2 regions of the Stenotrophomonas sp. NPDC077659 genome follow, and region 2 is predicted to be linked to the other one. Evidence: riboswitches for the same ligand, from Rfam matches in the RefSeq annotation. Region 2 holds a riboswitch; the other holds the start of a gene.
What was found. Region 2 has a riboswitch for cobalamin ahead of btuB (TonB-dependent vitamin B12 receptor). Riboswitches for the same ligand answer to the same signal wherever they lie in the genome.

Region 1 (7,523 bases), on a different contig from region 2:
TGCACCGGCCTACGGCCAGCTGGTGGCCGAGTACCGCTTCATCGAACAGTACAAGGCCGCCTGGAAGGACGCGCCCTACGCGCCCACGTTCGTCACTACCGATGCGGTGGTGGTGCACTCGGGCCACGTGCTGCTGGTGCGCCGCCGTTCGGAGCCCGGCAAGGGCCTGTGGGCGCTGCCTGGTGGTTTCGTCGGCCAGGACCAGAGCCTGCTCGACAGCTGCCTGCGCGAACTACGCGAAGAGACCCGGCTGAAGATTCCGCTGCCGGTGCTGAAGGGCTCGCTGAAGAGCCAGCAGGTGTTCGACCACCCCGACCGCAGCCAGCGCGGCCGCACCATCACCCATGGTTTCCACTTTGAATTCCCGGCCGGTGATCTGCCCCCGGTGCGCGGCGGCGATGACGCCGACAAGGCGCGCTGGATTCCGGTGAGCGAAGCCCTGGACATGGGCCCGCAGCTGTACGAAGACCACCTGCACATCCTGGAGTATTTCCTGGGCCGCGGCTGACCTGCCCGGCCTTTCCCACTGGCGGATAGACCGCTGGTGTCACCCGACGCGAAGGAGCTTCCGTCATGCACTACCTCGATAACCTTCTCCTCAACACCGACAGCTACAAGGCCAGCCACTGGCTGCAGTACCCGCCCGGTACCGATGCCACGTTCTTCTACGTGGAATCGCGCGGCGGCCTGCACGACCGCACGGTGTTCTTCGGCCTGCAGGCCATCCTCAAGGACGCCCTGGCGCGGCCGGTCACTCACGCCGACATCGATGACGCCGCCGCGGTGTTCGCCGCGCATGGCGAACCGTTCAACGAAGCCGGTTGGCGCGATATCGTCGACCGCCTCGGTGGCCACCTACCGGTACGTATCCGCGCCGTGCCGGAAGGCAGCGTGGTGCCTACACACCAGGCGCTGATGACCATCGAGTCGACCGACCCGGCCGCGTTCTGGGTGCCTTCGTACCTGGAAACCCTGCTGCTGCGCGTGTGGTACCCGGTCACCGTGGCCACCATCAGCTGGCATGCGCGGCAGACCATCGCCGGCTTCCTGCAGCAGACCAGCGACGATGCGCAGGGGCAACTGCCGTTCAAGCTGCACGATTTCGGCGCACGTGGTGTATCGAGCCTGGAATCGGCCGCACTGGGCGGTGCCGCGCACCTGGTCAACTTCCTCGGCACCGATACCGTCTCGGCGCTGTGCCTGGCGCGTGCGCACTACCACGCGCCGATGGCCGGCTCTTCGATACCCGCTGCCGAGCACAGCACCATCACCAGCTGGGGCCGCGATCGCGAAGTAGATGCGTACCGCAACATGCTGCGCCAGTTCGGCAGGCCCGGTGCGATTGTCGCCGTGGTGTCGGACAGCTATGACATCTACCGCGCCATCAGCGATCACTGGGGTACCACCCTGCGCGATGAAGTGATCGCCTCGGGCGCCACCCTGGTCATCCGTCCCGATTCGGGCGACCCGGTGGAGGTGGTGGCCGAAAGCCTGCGCCGGCTGGATGAGGCCTTCGGCCACACGATCAACGGCAAGGGCTACCGCGTGCTCAACCACGTGCGGGTGATCCAGGGCGATGGCATCAACCCGGACACGATCCGCGCCATCCTGCAGCGCATCACCGGGCAGGGTTACGCCGCGGACAATGTGGCGTTCGGCATGGGCGGCGCGCTGCTGCAGCGGCTGGACCGCGATACGCAGAAGTTCGCGCTGAAGTGCTCGGCCGCGCGGGTGGACGGTGCATGGATCGACGTCTACAAGGACCCGATCACCGACGCGGGCAAGGCCAGCAAGCGCGGCCGCATGCGCCTGCTGCGCCGGCTGGATGATGGCAGCCTGCACACCGTGGCGCTGCCGGCTGATGGCGATGAAACGCTGCCGGCGGGATTTGAGGATGCGATGGTGACCGTGTGGGAGAACGGCCGCCTGCTGCATGACCAGCGGTTGGAGGACATCCGCGCGCGGGCGGCGGGCCAGCGGTAAGGGTGCATCCACGCATGGCGTGGATCTACTGGAACGGCCCCCTTGACTGGTTCCAGCAAGCCGTCCACCGTGGGCACGCCGAAGGTATCCCTGCCGTGGCTGGATGGTGGCAGGGATTTGAACGGGAATCCGGTGAAGGCGCCTCGCGCGCCCATTCCGGAGCTGCCCCGCAGCGGTGAATGGAAACGAATCCTGCCAACAGCACTGGGCGCGCGCCTGGGAAGCGGCAGGTAGTAGGTGGGCTGCGGCCCGTGTCCATCAGCCCGAATACCGGCCCCGGCCGGGGGACACGACCGTCCCCTGATTCGACCTGGAATCTCCGCGGGGAGGTTGCCGGGGCCACTGTCGTCCTGCGCGTGCAGGCGGCGTGGTCGCGTGCGTCCTGTTCACGGTTTCCGGCCAGACCCGTTGCCCACGCCCAGATGCACCCGACGATGACCGAGTTCCAACGCCCCGCCCTGTCCCTGCCCGCCGACGGCAAGCGCCTGCTGCTGCATTCGTGCTGCGCGCCCTGTTCGGGCGAAGTGATGGAGGCGATCACCGCCTCCGGGATCGACTACGCGATCTTCTTCTACAACCCCAACATCCACCCGGTGAAGGAGTACGAGCTGCGCAAGCAGGAAAACATCCGCTTTGCCGAGCAGCACAGCATTCCCTTCATCGATTGCGACTACGACACCGACAACTGGTTCAGCCGTGCGCGCGGCATGGAAAACGAACCCGAGCGCGGCATCCGCTGCACGATGTGCTTCGACATGCGTTTCGAGCGCACCGCGCTGTACGCGCATGAGCATGGCTACGACACCATCAGCTCGTCGCTGGGCATTTCGCGCTGGAAGAACATGGCACAGATCAACGACTGCGGCATCCGCGCCGCGTCGCGCTACGAGGGCCTGCAGTACTGGGATTACAACTGGCGCAAGGGCGGTGGTGCCAGCCGCATGGTGGAAATCAGCAAGCGCGAGCAGTTCTACCAGCAGGAATACTGCGGCTGCGTGTACTCGCTGCGCGATGCCAACCGCCACCGCCGCGAAACCGGCCGCGAGCGCATCAAGATCGGCCTGCTGTATTACGGCCAGGACAATGAAACACCGCCGGGCGATTGACGCGAGCGCAGGGGGCGGCCACGCTGGTCGCCCCTTCCGTGCTGCTGGACCCTGCCATGACCGCCCTGCCCGCCGATGTCGCCCTGCTGGTGATCGACCTGCAGCCGGACTTCATGCCTGGTGGCGCGCTGGCCTGTGACCAGGGCGATGCGCTGGTGGCACCGATTGCAGAACTGCTGGCGCAGCGCCGCTACCGCACGGTCGTGGCCACCCAGGATTGGCACCCGGCTGACCATGCGTCCTTCGCCAGCCAGCATCCCGGCAAGCGACCGTTCGAGAGCATCCTGCTTCACGCCCAGCCGCAGACCCTGTGGCCGGACCACTGCGTGCAGGGCAGCGACGGCGCCGCGCTGCACCCGGATGTGGACTGGACCGTGGCCGACCTGATCCTGCGCAAGGGCACCCGCCCGCAGGTGGATTCCTACAGCGCCTTCCGCGAGAACCACGGCCCGGAGGGCGAACGCCCGCCGACCGGCCTGGCCGGCTGGCTGCATGAGCGCCGCATCCGCGAGGTGCACGTGTGCGGCCTGGCGCGCGATTACTGCGTGCTGTGGAGCGCCCAGGACGCGGTGAAATCCGGCTTCCGGGTGAAGTTCCTGTGGGAGCTGACCCGGCCGGTGACCGAAGCCAACGACGCGATGGTGCGCGAGGCGCTGGGCAAGGCGGGGATTGCGGTGGTTTGACGCGTGGCCGCCGGGCATGGCCCGGCGCTACCTCATCCCCGAGATTGGTAGTGCCGGCCGCTGGCCGGCAACCGGCAACTGTCGCGTCTGCCGCTTGCGCACCCCTGCCCACAGCAAGACAATGAACCCATCCAGCCCCTCAAGTACGCCCCCCTACAGATCGCGGGACGGCCGAACCAGGGGCTTTTCATTGGATGGAACCGGAAGGCAACGGCATGCCAACAGCGATCCTCATCGATGGCGGCTATTTTGTTAAGCGATTCCGTCGCATCGAGCCGCACAACGCGCATAATGCCGAACGTGCTGCAGAAGTGGCACACCGATGGACTCTCGCGCACCTGACTTCGTCGGGCTGCGACAGGCGCGATCTCTACCGCATCTTCTTCTACGACTGCCCGCCGCTGCAGAAGCGGATGCACAACCCGATATCTGGTGTCTGCATCAACTATGCGCAGTCGCCCGAAGCACTATTCAGGGTCGGCCTGCATGACGCTTTGAAGCAGAAACGGAAAGTGGCCTTGAGGCTTGGTCATCTCGCGGACTCCAACGCATGGACGACTGATTCCCGAACGCTTGATGCGCTACTGAAAGGCAAACGCGAATTTTCCGCGCTCCTGCCGAGCGACCTGCACCCGGAGGTGAGGCAGAAGGGCGTCGATATGCGTATTGGCTTGGACATCTCCTCACTATCACTGAAACGACAGGTTCGTCAGATCATTCTGGTAGCGGGAGATGCGGATTTCATTCCAGCCGCCAAACTCGCGCGGCGCGAGGGCGTTGACTTCATTCTGGATCCGATGTGGTCTTCGATTCCGCCCGGCCTTCTAGAACACATTGATGGCGTTCGTTCAACGTGCCCCAAGCCCATCAGCAGGAAAGAAGCGTGGAGCAGCTCCGCCGGGCATGGCCCGGCGCTACCCGATCACGCCCGTTGGTAGCGCCGGGCCACGCCCGGCGGACGCGGGATGGACGACGCGTTACCGGAACACCACCGTGCGGTGCCCGTTGAGCAGAATGCGGTGCTCCACATGCCGGCGCACGGCACGCGCCAGCACCTGCGATTCGGTATCGCTGCCCAGCCGCACCAGCTCGCGCGGCGCCATGGCGTGGTCCACGCGGGCCACGTCCTGTTCGATGATCGGGCCTTCGTCCAGATCTTCGGTGACGTAGTGCGCGGTGGCGCCGATGATCTTGACCCCGCGCGCGTGCGCCTGGTGGTACGGCTGCGCGCCTTTGAAGCTGGGCAGGAAGCTGTGGTGGATGTTGATGGCGCGGCCCGCAAGTGCGCGGCACAGCGTGGGCGACAGGATCTGCATGTAGCGCGCCAGCACGACCAGATCGATGCGTTCGCGTTCGACCAGGTCAATGATCTGCTGTTCCTGCACCGCGCGCGTTTCTGCGTTCACCGGCAGGTGGTGGAACGGCACCTGGTAGGACGCGGCCAGCGGCGCGAAATCGGCGTGGTTGGAGGCCACTGCGGCAATGTCCACTTTCAGCTGGCCGCTATGGGCGCGGAACAGCAGATCGTTCAGGCAATGGCCCTGCTTGCTGACCAACACCAGCAGGCGCGCGCGGCGACGCCCATCGTGCAGCTGCCAATCCATGCCGTAGTCGGCCGCCAGCGTGGCCATGGCGGCATGCACGGTGTCGAGCGGCAGGCTCGCATCGCGGTCGAAATGCACGCGCAGGAAGAAGCGGCCGCTTTCCTCATCGCCGAACTGCTGGGCGTCGAGGATGTTGCAGCCGTGGTCGAACAACAGCCCCGAGACGCGGTAGACGATACCGGTGCGGTCGGGGCAGGACAGGGTAAGAATGGAATCGGGGCGCATCGCCCGAGTTTAGGGCAGCGCCGTGGCGGCGGGGACGATGGTCACCGATGCAACCGAACTGCTTGGTACAGACCCAAGCGATACTTGCCCTCCCGCATGGCAAGCTGGCCGGTCATGAACCTGTTGCAGCTCATCCGCAGCTTCACCCGCACCGCGCAGACCGGCAGCATTGCCGCTGCCGCTCGCCAGCTGGGCATCAGTGCCACTGCGGTGGGCCAGAACATCACCCGGCTGGAAGCCCACCTGGGCGTGCGCCTGCTCAATCGCAGCACGCGGCAGCTGGCGCTCAGCGAGGCCGGTGCGGTGTATCTGGCGCAGGTGCGCCATATCGAGGCCGACCTGGCGCGCGCGCAGGCGATGGTCACTGCGGGTGATATCGAACCGTCCGGGCCGCTGCGCATCGCCAGCAGCAGCGCATTCGGCCGCCATGTGCTGGCACCGCTGCTGCCCAGCCTGCAGCAGCGCTACCCGCAACTGCAGCTGGAACTGTGCCTGAGCGATCGCGCCGTGCAGCACGGGCCGGAAGCGGTGGATGCCAGCATCCGCATCGGTGCGCAGTTGGAAGATGGTCTGGTGGCGCGGCCGCTGGCGCGCATCCCGTTCGTGTTCTGTGCGTCGCCCGCCTACCTGGAGGCGCAGGGCACACCGCGCGATCCGGCCGAGCTGAGCCGCCATTGTGGCCTGCTGCACCGCTTCCCCACCGATGGCCGACCGCTGCGCTGGGGCCTGCTGAAGGATGGCCAGCGGGTGGACGCGGCGCTGCCGCCGAGCATGGTCTGCGATGACATCGACGCGCTGGCCCAGCTGGCTGCAGCGGGTGCGGGCGTCACCCGGCTGGCCGCGTTCGTGGCCGAGCCGTACCTGCGCGATGGCCGCCTGCAGGCGGTATTCGGCCCGGCCAGCGCGTGGCAGCCGGAGCCGATGGAGGTGTTCTTCTGCGTAAGCGACCGCCGCGATTTCACCGCGAAGATCCGTGCCCTGTTCGAGCACCTGCAGGCCGGCATGACGCCGGCCTGGCAGGTCTGAGGTTCAGCGCGCGCGAAACACGTTGCGTACTTCGCGCGGCTCGCAGCGCAGGTACTGCGGCGACGGCACCACGCTGTCGCCCAGCGCCGCAGCGGCGTGCCACGGCCAGCGCGGGTCGTACAGGATGCCGCGCGCCAGGGCGATGGCATCGGCCTGGTTGTGGCGCAGGATCGATTCGGCCTGTTCCGGCTCGGTGATCAGGCCCACCGCAATGACCGGCATGCGCAGCTTCTTCGCCTTGATGGCTGCCGCGAACGGCACCTGGTAGCCCGGGCCGACGCTGATCTTCTGGCGCTCGTCGAGGCCGCCGCTGGACACATGCAGGAAGTTGCAGCCGCGCGCGTCCAGCACCTGGGCCAGTGCTTCGCTCTGCACCAGGTCCCAGCCGCCGTCAACCCAGTCGGTGGCGGAGATACGCACGCCCACCGATACCTTGTCCGACACCGCTTCGCGCACCGCATCGAACACTTCCACCAGCAGGCGCAGGCGGTTCGGCAGCGAGCCGCCGTAACCATCGGTGCGGCGGTTGCTGAGCGGGGAGAGGAACTGGTGCAGCAGGTAACCGTGCGCGGCGTGGATCTCGATCAGCTCCAGGCCCAGGCGTTCGGCACGCACTGCGCTGGCGGCGAAGGCGGCGATGATCTCGGCAATGCCGGCGTCATCCAGTGCCTCCGGCGCAGGATCGGCGGCGTGGAACGGTACCGGCGACGGTGCGACGGTGGCCCAGCCGTTGGCATCGTCGGCCGGCAGCTGGCGGCCACCGTCCCACGGGCGGGCGGTGGAGGCCTTGCGCCCCGCGTGGGCCAGCTGGATGCCCAGCGGCATCGACGACCAGCGGCGCACGCTGGCCAGCACCTGCGCCAGCGCGGCCTCGGTACCGTCGTCCCCCAGGCCCA
Region 2 (7,523 bases):
CGCCGACCACCACCACGCGCGGCACCTTGGCCTGGCGTGCCGCAGCGACCAGCTGGTCGGCCACGGTGGCGATCTGGGCGATGTCATCGCCCGGGCGCGGGCCGTAGGCGCTGGCCAGCACATCGTGGCCGGCAATCACCGCGGCCAGTGCGTCGGTGTCGTCCAGCGCGGCGATGGCCAGCTCGGCACCGGCCAGTTCGGCCGGCAGGTCTTTTTCACTGCGCACCACGGCCGTGACCTGGTGGCCGTGGGACAGGGCGTGGCGGGCAATCTGGCGGCCGATGTTGCCGGTGGCACCGACGAGGGCAATCTTCATGGCAGGACTCCTTGGGGCGGAATGGGGTAGGAACGACGCCACTGTAGGCCGCTGCAATTGATCTAAAAACAGCGTATAACGCGCTTGTTTGTTGCATGGATCGAGCAGATGGACCGATTGACCGCCATGACCGTGTTCGTCGAGGTGGCCGAGCGCGGCAGCCTGACCGCGGCCGCCGAGGCGCTGGACATGTCCCGCGCCATGGTCAGCCGCTACCTGGCCGAAGTGGAGGGTTGGCTGGGCGCGCGGCTGCTGCACCGGACCACCCGGCGTATCAGTCTCACCGGCGCGGGTGAGGCCGCGCTGGCGCGCTTCCGGCAGATGCTGGCCATCGGCGAGGAGCTGCAGGGCGAACTGGCCAGTGACGATCCCGAGCCGCACGGCACCCTGCGCATCACTGCCAGCGTGTCGTTCGGGCAGAGTCACCTGGCACGCGCCGTGGCCGCCTTCGTCCAGCGCCATCCCGCCGCGCGCATCGAACTGCTGCTGGTCGACCGCATGGTCAACCTGGTGGAAGAGCGCGTGGACCTGGCCGTACGCATCGCCCGACAGATCGACCCGAGCCTCATCGCGCGACGGCTGGCCACCTGCCGTTCGGTGCTGTGCGCCACCCCGGCCTATCTGCAGGCGCATGGCACGCCCACCACGCCGGAGCAGCTGCCCGCGCACAACTGCCTTACCCACCACTACGTCGGCAGGAGCCTGTGGCAGCTGCACCGCGGAGGTCGCTCGCTGACGGTGGCGGTGGGCGGCAACATCAGCGCCAATGAAGCCTCGCTGCTGCTGGAAGCGGTGCGCGCCGGTGCGGGCATCGCCATGCTGCCGACCTACCAGGTGGCGCCGCTGCTGCGTTCGGGCGAACTGGTGCAGCTGCTGCCAGCCTATGAGCTGGACGCGCTGGGCATTCATGCCGTGTACGCATCGCGTCGACAGCAGCCCGCTATCATGCGCCGGTTCCTGGATTTCCTGGCCGAGTGTTTTGCCAGCCCGGCCTTCCAGGACCTGGAGTGGCGCCCACCGATCAAGGAGGACACATGAACCATGGACAGGCATTGCTCGACCACAACCGCGCGGCCTGGGACCGCCAGGCCCGCGAGGCAGGGGACTGGTCACGCCCGGTAGATGCCGGAACGATTGCAGCCGCCCGCCAGGGCCGCTGGCAGGTGCACCTGACACCCCGCGCACTGCCACTGGACTGGCTGGGCGATGTGCGCGGCCGCCGCATCCTCTGCCTGGCCTCGGCCGGTGGCCAGCAGGCACCTGTATTGGCCGCTGCAGGTGCAGTGGTCACCGTATTCGATCTGTCTGATGGGCAGCTGGCGCAGGACCGCAGCGTGGCCGAACGCGATGGCCTTGCACTGCGCACCGTGCAGGGGGACATGCGCGACCTGCATGCCTTCGGCGATGGCAGCTTCGATGTGGTGTTCCATCCCATTTCCAATCTGTACGTGCCCGATGTGCGCCCGGTCTGGGCCGAGTGCCAGCGGGTGCTGGCCCGCGATGGGCTGCTGCTGGCCAGCTTCTACAACCCGGTGGTGTTCGTGGGTGCGCGTGATCCGCAGCTGCAGGAACAGGGCTTGATCCGCCCGCGTTACGCCATTCCGTACTCGGATCTGGAAGATCTGCCGGCCGACGAGCGCAAGGCCAAGCTCGCACGCGGCGAAGCGCTGACCTTCGGCCACGGCCTGGGCGAACTGATCGGTGGCCAGCTCGACGCCGGCTTCGTGGTCGAGCGCTTCATGGAAGACTGGCAGCCGCGCCCGCGTTTCCTGATCGACCGCTACCTGCCCACGTTCCTGGCCACCCGCGCGCGGCGCATCGGTTGAGGCGGAGCGGTTGCAGGGGCGGGCGTACAATGGACGGCCCACGTCGCACAGGTGCCGTCCGTTGTCGTATCCCTATTCGTTGGTTGTGTTCGATCTCGACGGCACGCTGGTGGACAGCGCGGCCGATATCGCCGAAGCGCTGAACCGCACGCTGGAAGACATCGGCCTGGCGCGCGTGCCCGAAGCTACCGTGCTGGGCTGGATCGGCGATGGCGTGCGGCGGCTGGTGGAGCAGGCGGTGCACGCCGCCGGTCGTGACATAGATCTGGCCGAGGTGATGCCCACCTTCATGGTGCACTACCGCCAATGCCTGCTGCGCAGCCCGCGCCTGTTCGACGGCGTGCCCGAAGCGCTGGCCCTGTTGCGCACGCGGGGTGTGCCGCTGGCCATCTGCACCAACAAGCCGGCCGCGCTGGTGCCGCCGCTGCTGCAGCACCTGGGCATCGATGCCGCGTTCTCACTGGTGCTGGGCGGTGATTCTCTGCCGCAGCGCAAGCCCAGTGGCGAACCGCTGCGACATATCGCCGCGCACTTCGGGTTGGCTGTGGACACCTGCCTGATGGTGGGTGATTCGCTTACCGATTACCGCGCCGCCGAGGATGCCGGCATGCCGATCACACTGGTGCGCTATGGATACCCGCGTGGCCTGGACCTGGAAAACGCCCACGCCGTGGCCGTGATCGACGACCTGCGTGAACTGCCCGGGCTGGCCGCCGACATCCCCACGCCGTGATGCCCAAGCCGAGCATGGGCTCGGCTCTACAGTAGATCGACGCCATGCGTCGATGGCGGCATCGGTCGCTTTGCTGACGCACCCATGTAGAGCAGAGCCCGCGCTCGGCTGTGTTCGGCGCGAACCCCGCAGTCGAGCAAGCTCGACGCTACGAACTGGATGCCCAAGCCGAGCATGGGCCCGGCTCTACAGTAGATCGACGCCATGCGTCGATGGTGTGGTCCCCTATTTCGGCTGGTAACGCACGCTCAGCTGATATTCGCGGCCCGGCTGGTTGAACCACGCCACGGTCTCGTAGCGACGGTCGAACACATTCGCCACGCGCGCCAGCAACGACCACGATGGCGTCAGCACATATTCCACGCGCAGGTCCAACGTGCCGTACCCGCCCAGCCTCACCGTGTTGCTGGCATCGTCGTAGCGCTTGCCCGCACCCTGCACGGTCAGCCCGGCGCGGACGTTGCCGAAGCGGCGGTCGATGTCCAGGCGTGCGGTCTGCTGCGCACGGCGCGGCAGCCAGTTGTCGAACTGCGCGCTGCCAGCCGTGCGGTTGCGCGGATCGGTGTAGCTCAGCTGGCCATTGATGTCGAAGCCGGCCAGCACCGTGCCTGCCGTCAGTTCGGCGCCGCGGATCCGCGCCTTCTCGACCTGCTGCATCATGAACGTTGCCGCATCGTAGGTGATCAGGTCATCGATGCGGGTCTCGTACAGGTCCACGCCCCAGTGCCAGCCCCGGCCATGCTGCGACAGGCCGATGTTGGCGCTCTTCGACTTCTCCGGGTCCAGCGTCGGCACGCCGCTCCAGGGGTCGTACAGGTCGCTGAAGGTGGGTGCCTTGAACGCAGTGCCGTAGCTGGCATTCACCCGCAGGCCGTGGCCCAGTTCCACCGCCCAGCCGAGACTGCCGGTGGCGTGGTTGCCGAACTGCGCGTTGTCATCGTTGCGCGCGCTCAGCTGCAACTGGTGGCGGCCGAACCGGCCCTGGTACTGCGCGAACACGCCGGTGTTGCGGCGGCTGTCGACCAGATAGCCGGCGCTGCTGCCATCCAGGTTGTCTTCGCTCCAGTCCACCCCGGTGCTCAGCAGCTGGCCCTCGGCCAAGCCGATGTCCGCCTGCAGCGATGCATTGTCGCGGTGCGTCTGCGCGCTGCCGGACACACCGAAGTCACCGTAGTTGTCTGATTCGTTGTCGCTGCGGCCGACACTGGCGGTGAACGCCAGGCGCTCGCTCGGTGTGTAGCGCAGCTTGCCGGACATCACCTGCTGCAGCGTTTCCGAATAGTTGTAGTAGCCGTCGTAGTGGTTCTCGCCTTCAGCGCGCAGGGCGCTGCCTTCCACGCTCCACTGCTCGTTGAAGGTGTAGCCGCCGCGCAGGCTCTTGGACAGGTTGCGGTAGCCATCGCGATCGGGCTCATCGGCATAGCAGCCGGTGAACAGCGTGGCCGAGCCACGGCAGGCGTTGATGCCATCGGTGTGCTGGTAGGCGATGTCGGCACCGAACCAGCCGTGTTCGCCGCTGCCACCGATGCCCCCGTTGGCTTCGCGCAGGCCGTTGCTGCCACCGCCGAGCTGGAAGTGCGGGCTGAATTCACCGTGGTTGCGACGGGTGAATATCTGGATCACGCCCCCGATGGCATCGGCCCCGTACAGGCTCGACTGCGGACCACGGACGATTTCGACGCGCTCGATCTGCGCCAGCGGCAGGTCCTGGTACATCGCCAGGCCCAGGTCGGCGCTGTTGATGCGCACGCCGTCGACCAGCACCACGGTGTGCGAGGAGTTGGTACCGCGCAGGAACAACGAGCTTTGCTTGCCGAGGCCACCGGCGTTGGTGAGGTTGATGCCGGCGCGGCCGGCCAGCAGTTCCTGCAGCGAGGTGGCCTGGCTGGAGTCGATCTGCGCGCGGTCGATCACCTGCGCCGGCGCGATGCTGTCCTGCAGGGCGATGGGGGTGCGGGTAGCGGTGACCAGCACCTGGTCCAGCGCGGCGGTGTCATCGCTGGCCTGCGCATGGGCCAGAGCGGGCAGGGCGGCCAGCACGGCCAGGGACAGCATTCGGGACTGCAGCTTCATCGGGCGAACTCCGGGTGCCACGCACGCCCGCGTGACGAAGGGGAGGAGCCGCGAACGCAGGCAGGCGCCGAAGCCGCGGCAGCGCCACGGTCATCCAGCGCCATGCCCACCGCATCGCGACCTGAGGCTTCCGGGCCGGTCTCCGGGCTTGCCGCCGGTGGCGCGAGGCCACCGTCCAGGCGCCTTCCCATGCCAGCGGCACAGTGGCGGTGTTGCCTGGAACAGACGTGCTTACCGTTGCGGGGGCAGCGCCGGCCTGGCGTGTCGCCACGCGTCACCGGCTTCCCGTTTCAACCTGCCGGCCAAGGCCGCAGGTCACCTGGAAGTGCGCGCAGTCTACGGCATCCCTGGCAACGAGTAGAGTCGAGCTCGCTCGACTGCCTTTGCGATGCCGTTGCCGATCCCGCTCGACCGTCCTTGCTCTGCCTTAGAATATCCCCTCGATCCCGTGGTGCCGTTGCCGATGTCCCCCCGTTTTCCGCTGCTCCCGCGTTGCCTGCACAGGGCGCACGCATGATCCTCGATCTGGTCCGCCACGCCGGCAATGGCCGCGACGAGTTCCTCGACGGCCGCAGCGATCCGCCGCAGTTGGCCCGCCTGCCGCAGGAACTGGTCGATGCCTACGCCGGGCAGGAATGGCAGCGGGTGATCAGTTCGCCGCGCCTGCGTTCGCTGCATACGGCCATGGCCCTGGCCACTCCGCGCGGGCTGGACGTGGACGCTGACGAGGAATGGGAAGAGCTGGATTTCGGTGATTGGGACGGGCAGTCGCTGTTCGACCTGCCAGAAGACGCGCTGGCGGCCTTCCATGCCGATCCGCACGCTTTCCCGCCGCCCAATGGCGAAAGCTGGGGCCATTTCGAGCGCCGCATCGCGCGCGCGCTGGATCGCCTGCTGGATGACGATGATCCCGTGCCGACGGTGGTGGTCAGCCATGGCGGCCCACTGCGGATGGTGCTGTCGCAGGTCTGCGGGCTGCCGCTGTCGCTGTGCTGGGCACTGCGCATCGACCACGGCACGCGCTTGCGGGTGTGGCTGGAGCGCGGCGAAGTGGGCCTGGTCGGCGAGCTGCTGGAACTGCAGCAGCCGTAAGCCGCATCACCGTGGTAGTGCCGGCCGCTGGCCGGCATTCCCTGGAACGTCGCGATGATCGCGCGGTTGCCGGCCAGTGGCCGGCACTACCGGTCCCTCAATCTTCGGCGAAACGGTCTTCGCCATCCTCCCCGGTGTCGAAGCGCTGCTCATGCACCGGGCCCGATGCCGGGCCGGCCGGCTTCAGCGGGTGCGCGGCGATGCGTGCTTCGTAATCCTGCACCAGCGCCTCGCGCTGCGCTTCGCCCAGCTCCTGCCAATGGCAGTCCAGCAGCGCGCCTTCCAGCGAATAGAGCAGGTTCAGGCTCGGCTTGAAGCCGGCGCGCTTGACCTTGACGAAGGCCCCGACCGCGCCGAGCGCGGCCAGATCCTCGCGGCTGCGCAGGCCAACCTGGCGCAGCCACGCCGCACTCTTCGGGCCGATGTTGCGCAGCTTCGGTGCGCTCATCCCAGGGCCTCGACGAACACGCGGGCGATGGCTTCCAGACCGGCCTGGTCCTCGGCATCGAAGCGGCCCACCGTCGGGCTGTCGATGTCGAACACGCCGATCAGTTCATCACCGCGCAGCAGCGGTACCACCAGTTCCGAGCGCGATGCCGAATCGCAGGCGATGTGGCCCGGGAAGGCATCGACATCTTCCACGCGCTGGGTGACGCGCTGGCTGGCGGCGGCACCGCACACGCCCTTTTCCAGCGGGATGCGTACGCAGGCCGGCAGGCCCTGGAACGGGCCGACCACCAGCTCCTTGCCGTCGTACAGGTAGAAGCCCACCCAGTTCAGGTCGGGCAGGGCGTGGTAGACCAGTGCGGAGAGGTTGGCCGCGTTGGCGATGCGGTCGGACTCGCCGTAGACCAGGCCGCGGGCCTGTTCCAGCAGCTGGGCGTATTGTTCCGGCTTGCTGCCGGTAAGCGAGGCATTGGCGAACATGCCCGCAGTCTAGCAAGCGCACGGGACCGGCGATAATGCACGCTCTGTTGCATGCCTGGAGCTGTTGATGCCCCTGCCCAACCTGATGCCGCCGGCCGTGTTCGTCACCGGGACCGATACCGAAATCGGCAAGACCGCCAGCAGCACCGCGCTGCTGCATGCGCTGCGCGGGCGCGGGCTGCGTGCGGTGGGCATGAAGCCGGTGGCCAGTGGCAGCCAGGACCTCGGCCAGGGCCTGCGCAACGAGGATGCCCTGGCCCTGCAGGCGGCCAGCTGGCCGGTGCCGGACTACGCCGACCTGAACCCCTATGCGCTGCGGCATCCGCTGGCGCCGGAACTGGCCGCCGCCGAGGACGGGGTGCAGGTGCAGCTGGCACCGATCCTGGCCGCGTTCGAGCGCCTGCGTGCCAGCGCCGACGTGGTGGTGGTGGAAGGCGTGGGCGGCTGGCTGGCACCGGTATCGGCCACGCTGGACCAGCTGGATCTGGTGCGCGCGCTGCGCCTGCCGGTGCTGCTGGTGGTGGGCATGCGCCTGGGCTGCGTGAATCACGCGCGG

Region 1: it holds a riboswitch for cobalamin, as region 2 does, so the genes downstream of both, ACQKDV_RS13930 (epoxyqueuosine reductase QueH) here and btuB (TonB-dependent vitamin B12 receptor) in region 2, are expected to answer to the same signal.

The regions. Positions count from the first base shown of each region.
Region 1 covers NZ_JBNNHG010000102.1:5,783-13,305, reverse strand. Annotated here, with positions in the region: partial or broken gene ACQKDV_RS13940 (bifunctional nicotinamide-nucleotide adenylyltransferase/Nudix hydroxylase) at 1-508, shown strand, start outside; gene ACQKDV_RS13935 (nicotinate phosphoribosyltransferase) at 574-1,983, shown strand; cobalamin riboswitch at 2,063-2,276, shown strand; gene ACQKDV_RS13930 (epoxyqueuosine reductase QueH) at 2,418-3,089, shown strand; gene pncA (bifunctional nicotinamidase/pyrazinamidase) at 3,146-3,772, shown strand; gene ACQKDV_RS13920 (NYN domain-containing protein) at 3,988-4,710, shown strand; gene purU (formyltetrahydrofolate deformylase) at 4,750-5,601, opposite strand; gene ACQKDV_RS13910 (LysR family transcriptional regulator) at 5,716-6,627, shown strand; gene ACQKDV_RS13905 (NADH:flavin oxidoreductase/NADH oxidase) at 6,631-7,523, opposite strand, start outside.
Region 2 covers NZ_JBNNHG010000018.1:16,188-23,710, reverse strand. Annotated here, with positions in the region: gene ACQKDV_RS04675 (NAD(P)-dependent oxidoreductase) at 1-316, opposite strand, end outside; gene ACQKDV_RS04670 (LysR family transcriptional regulator) at 425-1,354, shown strand; gene ACQKDV_RS04665 (class I SAM-dependent methyltransferase) at 1,351-2,142, shown strand; gene gph (phosphoglycolate phosphatase) at 2,204-2,875, shown strand; gene btuB (TonB-dependent vitamin B12 receptor) at 3,101-4,948, opposite strand; cobalamin riboswitch at 5,065-5,286, opposite strand; gene ACQKDV_RS04650 (histidine phosphatase family protein) at 5,462-6,040, shown strand; gene ACQKDV_RS04645 (TfoX/Sxy family protein) at 6,138-6,488, opposite strand; gene ACQKDV_RS04640 (GAF domain-containing protein) at 6,485-6,967, opposite strand; gene bioD (dethiobiotin synthase) at 7,035-7,523, shown strand, end outside.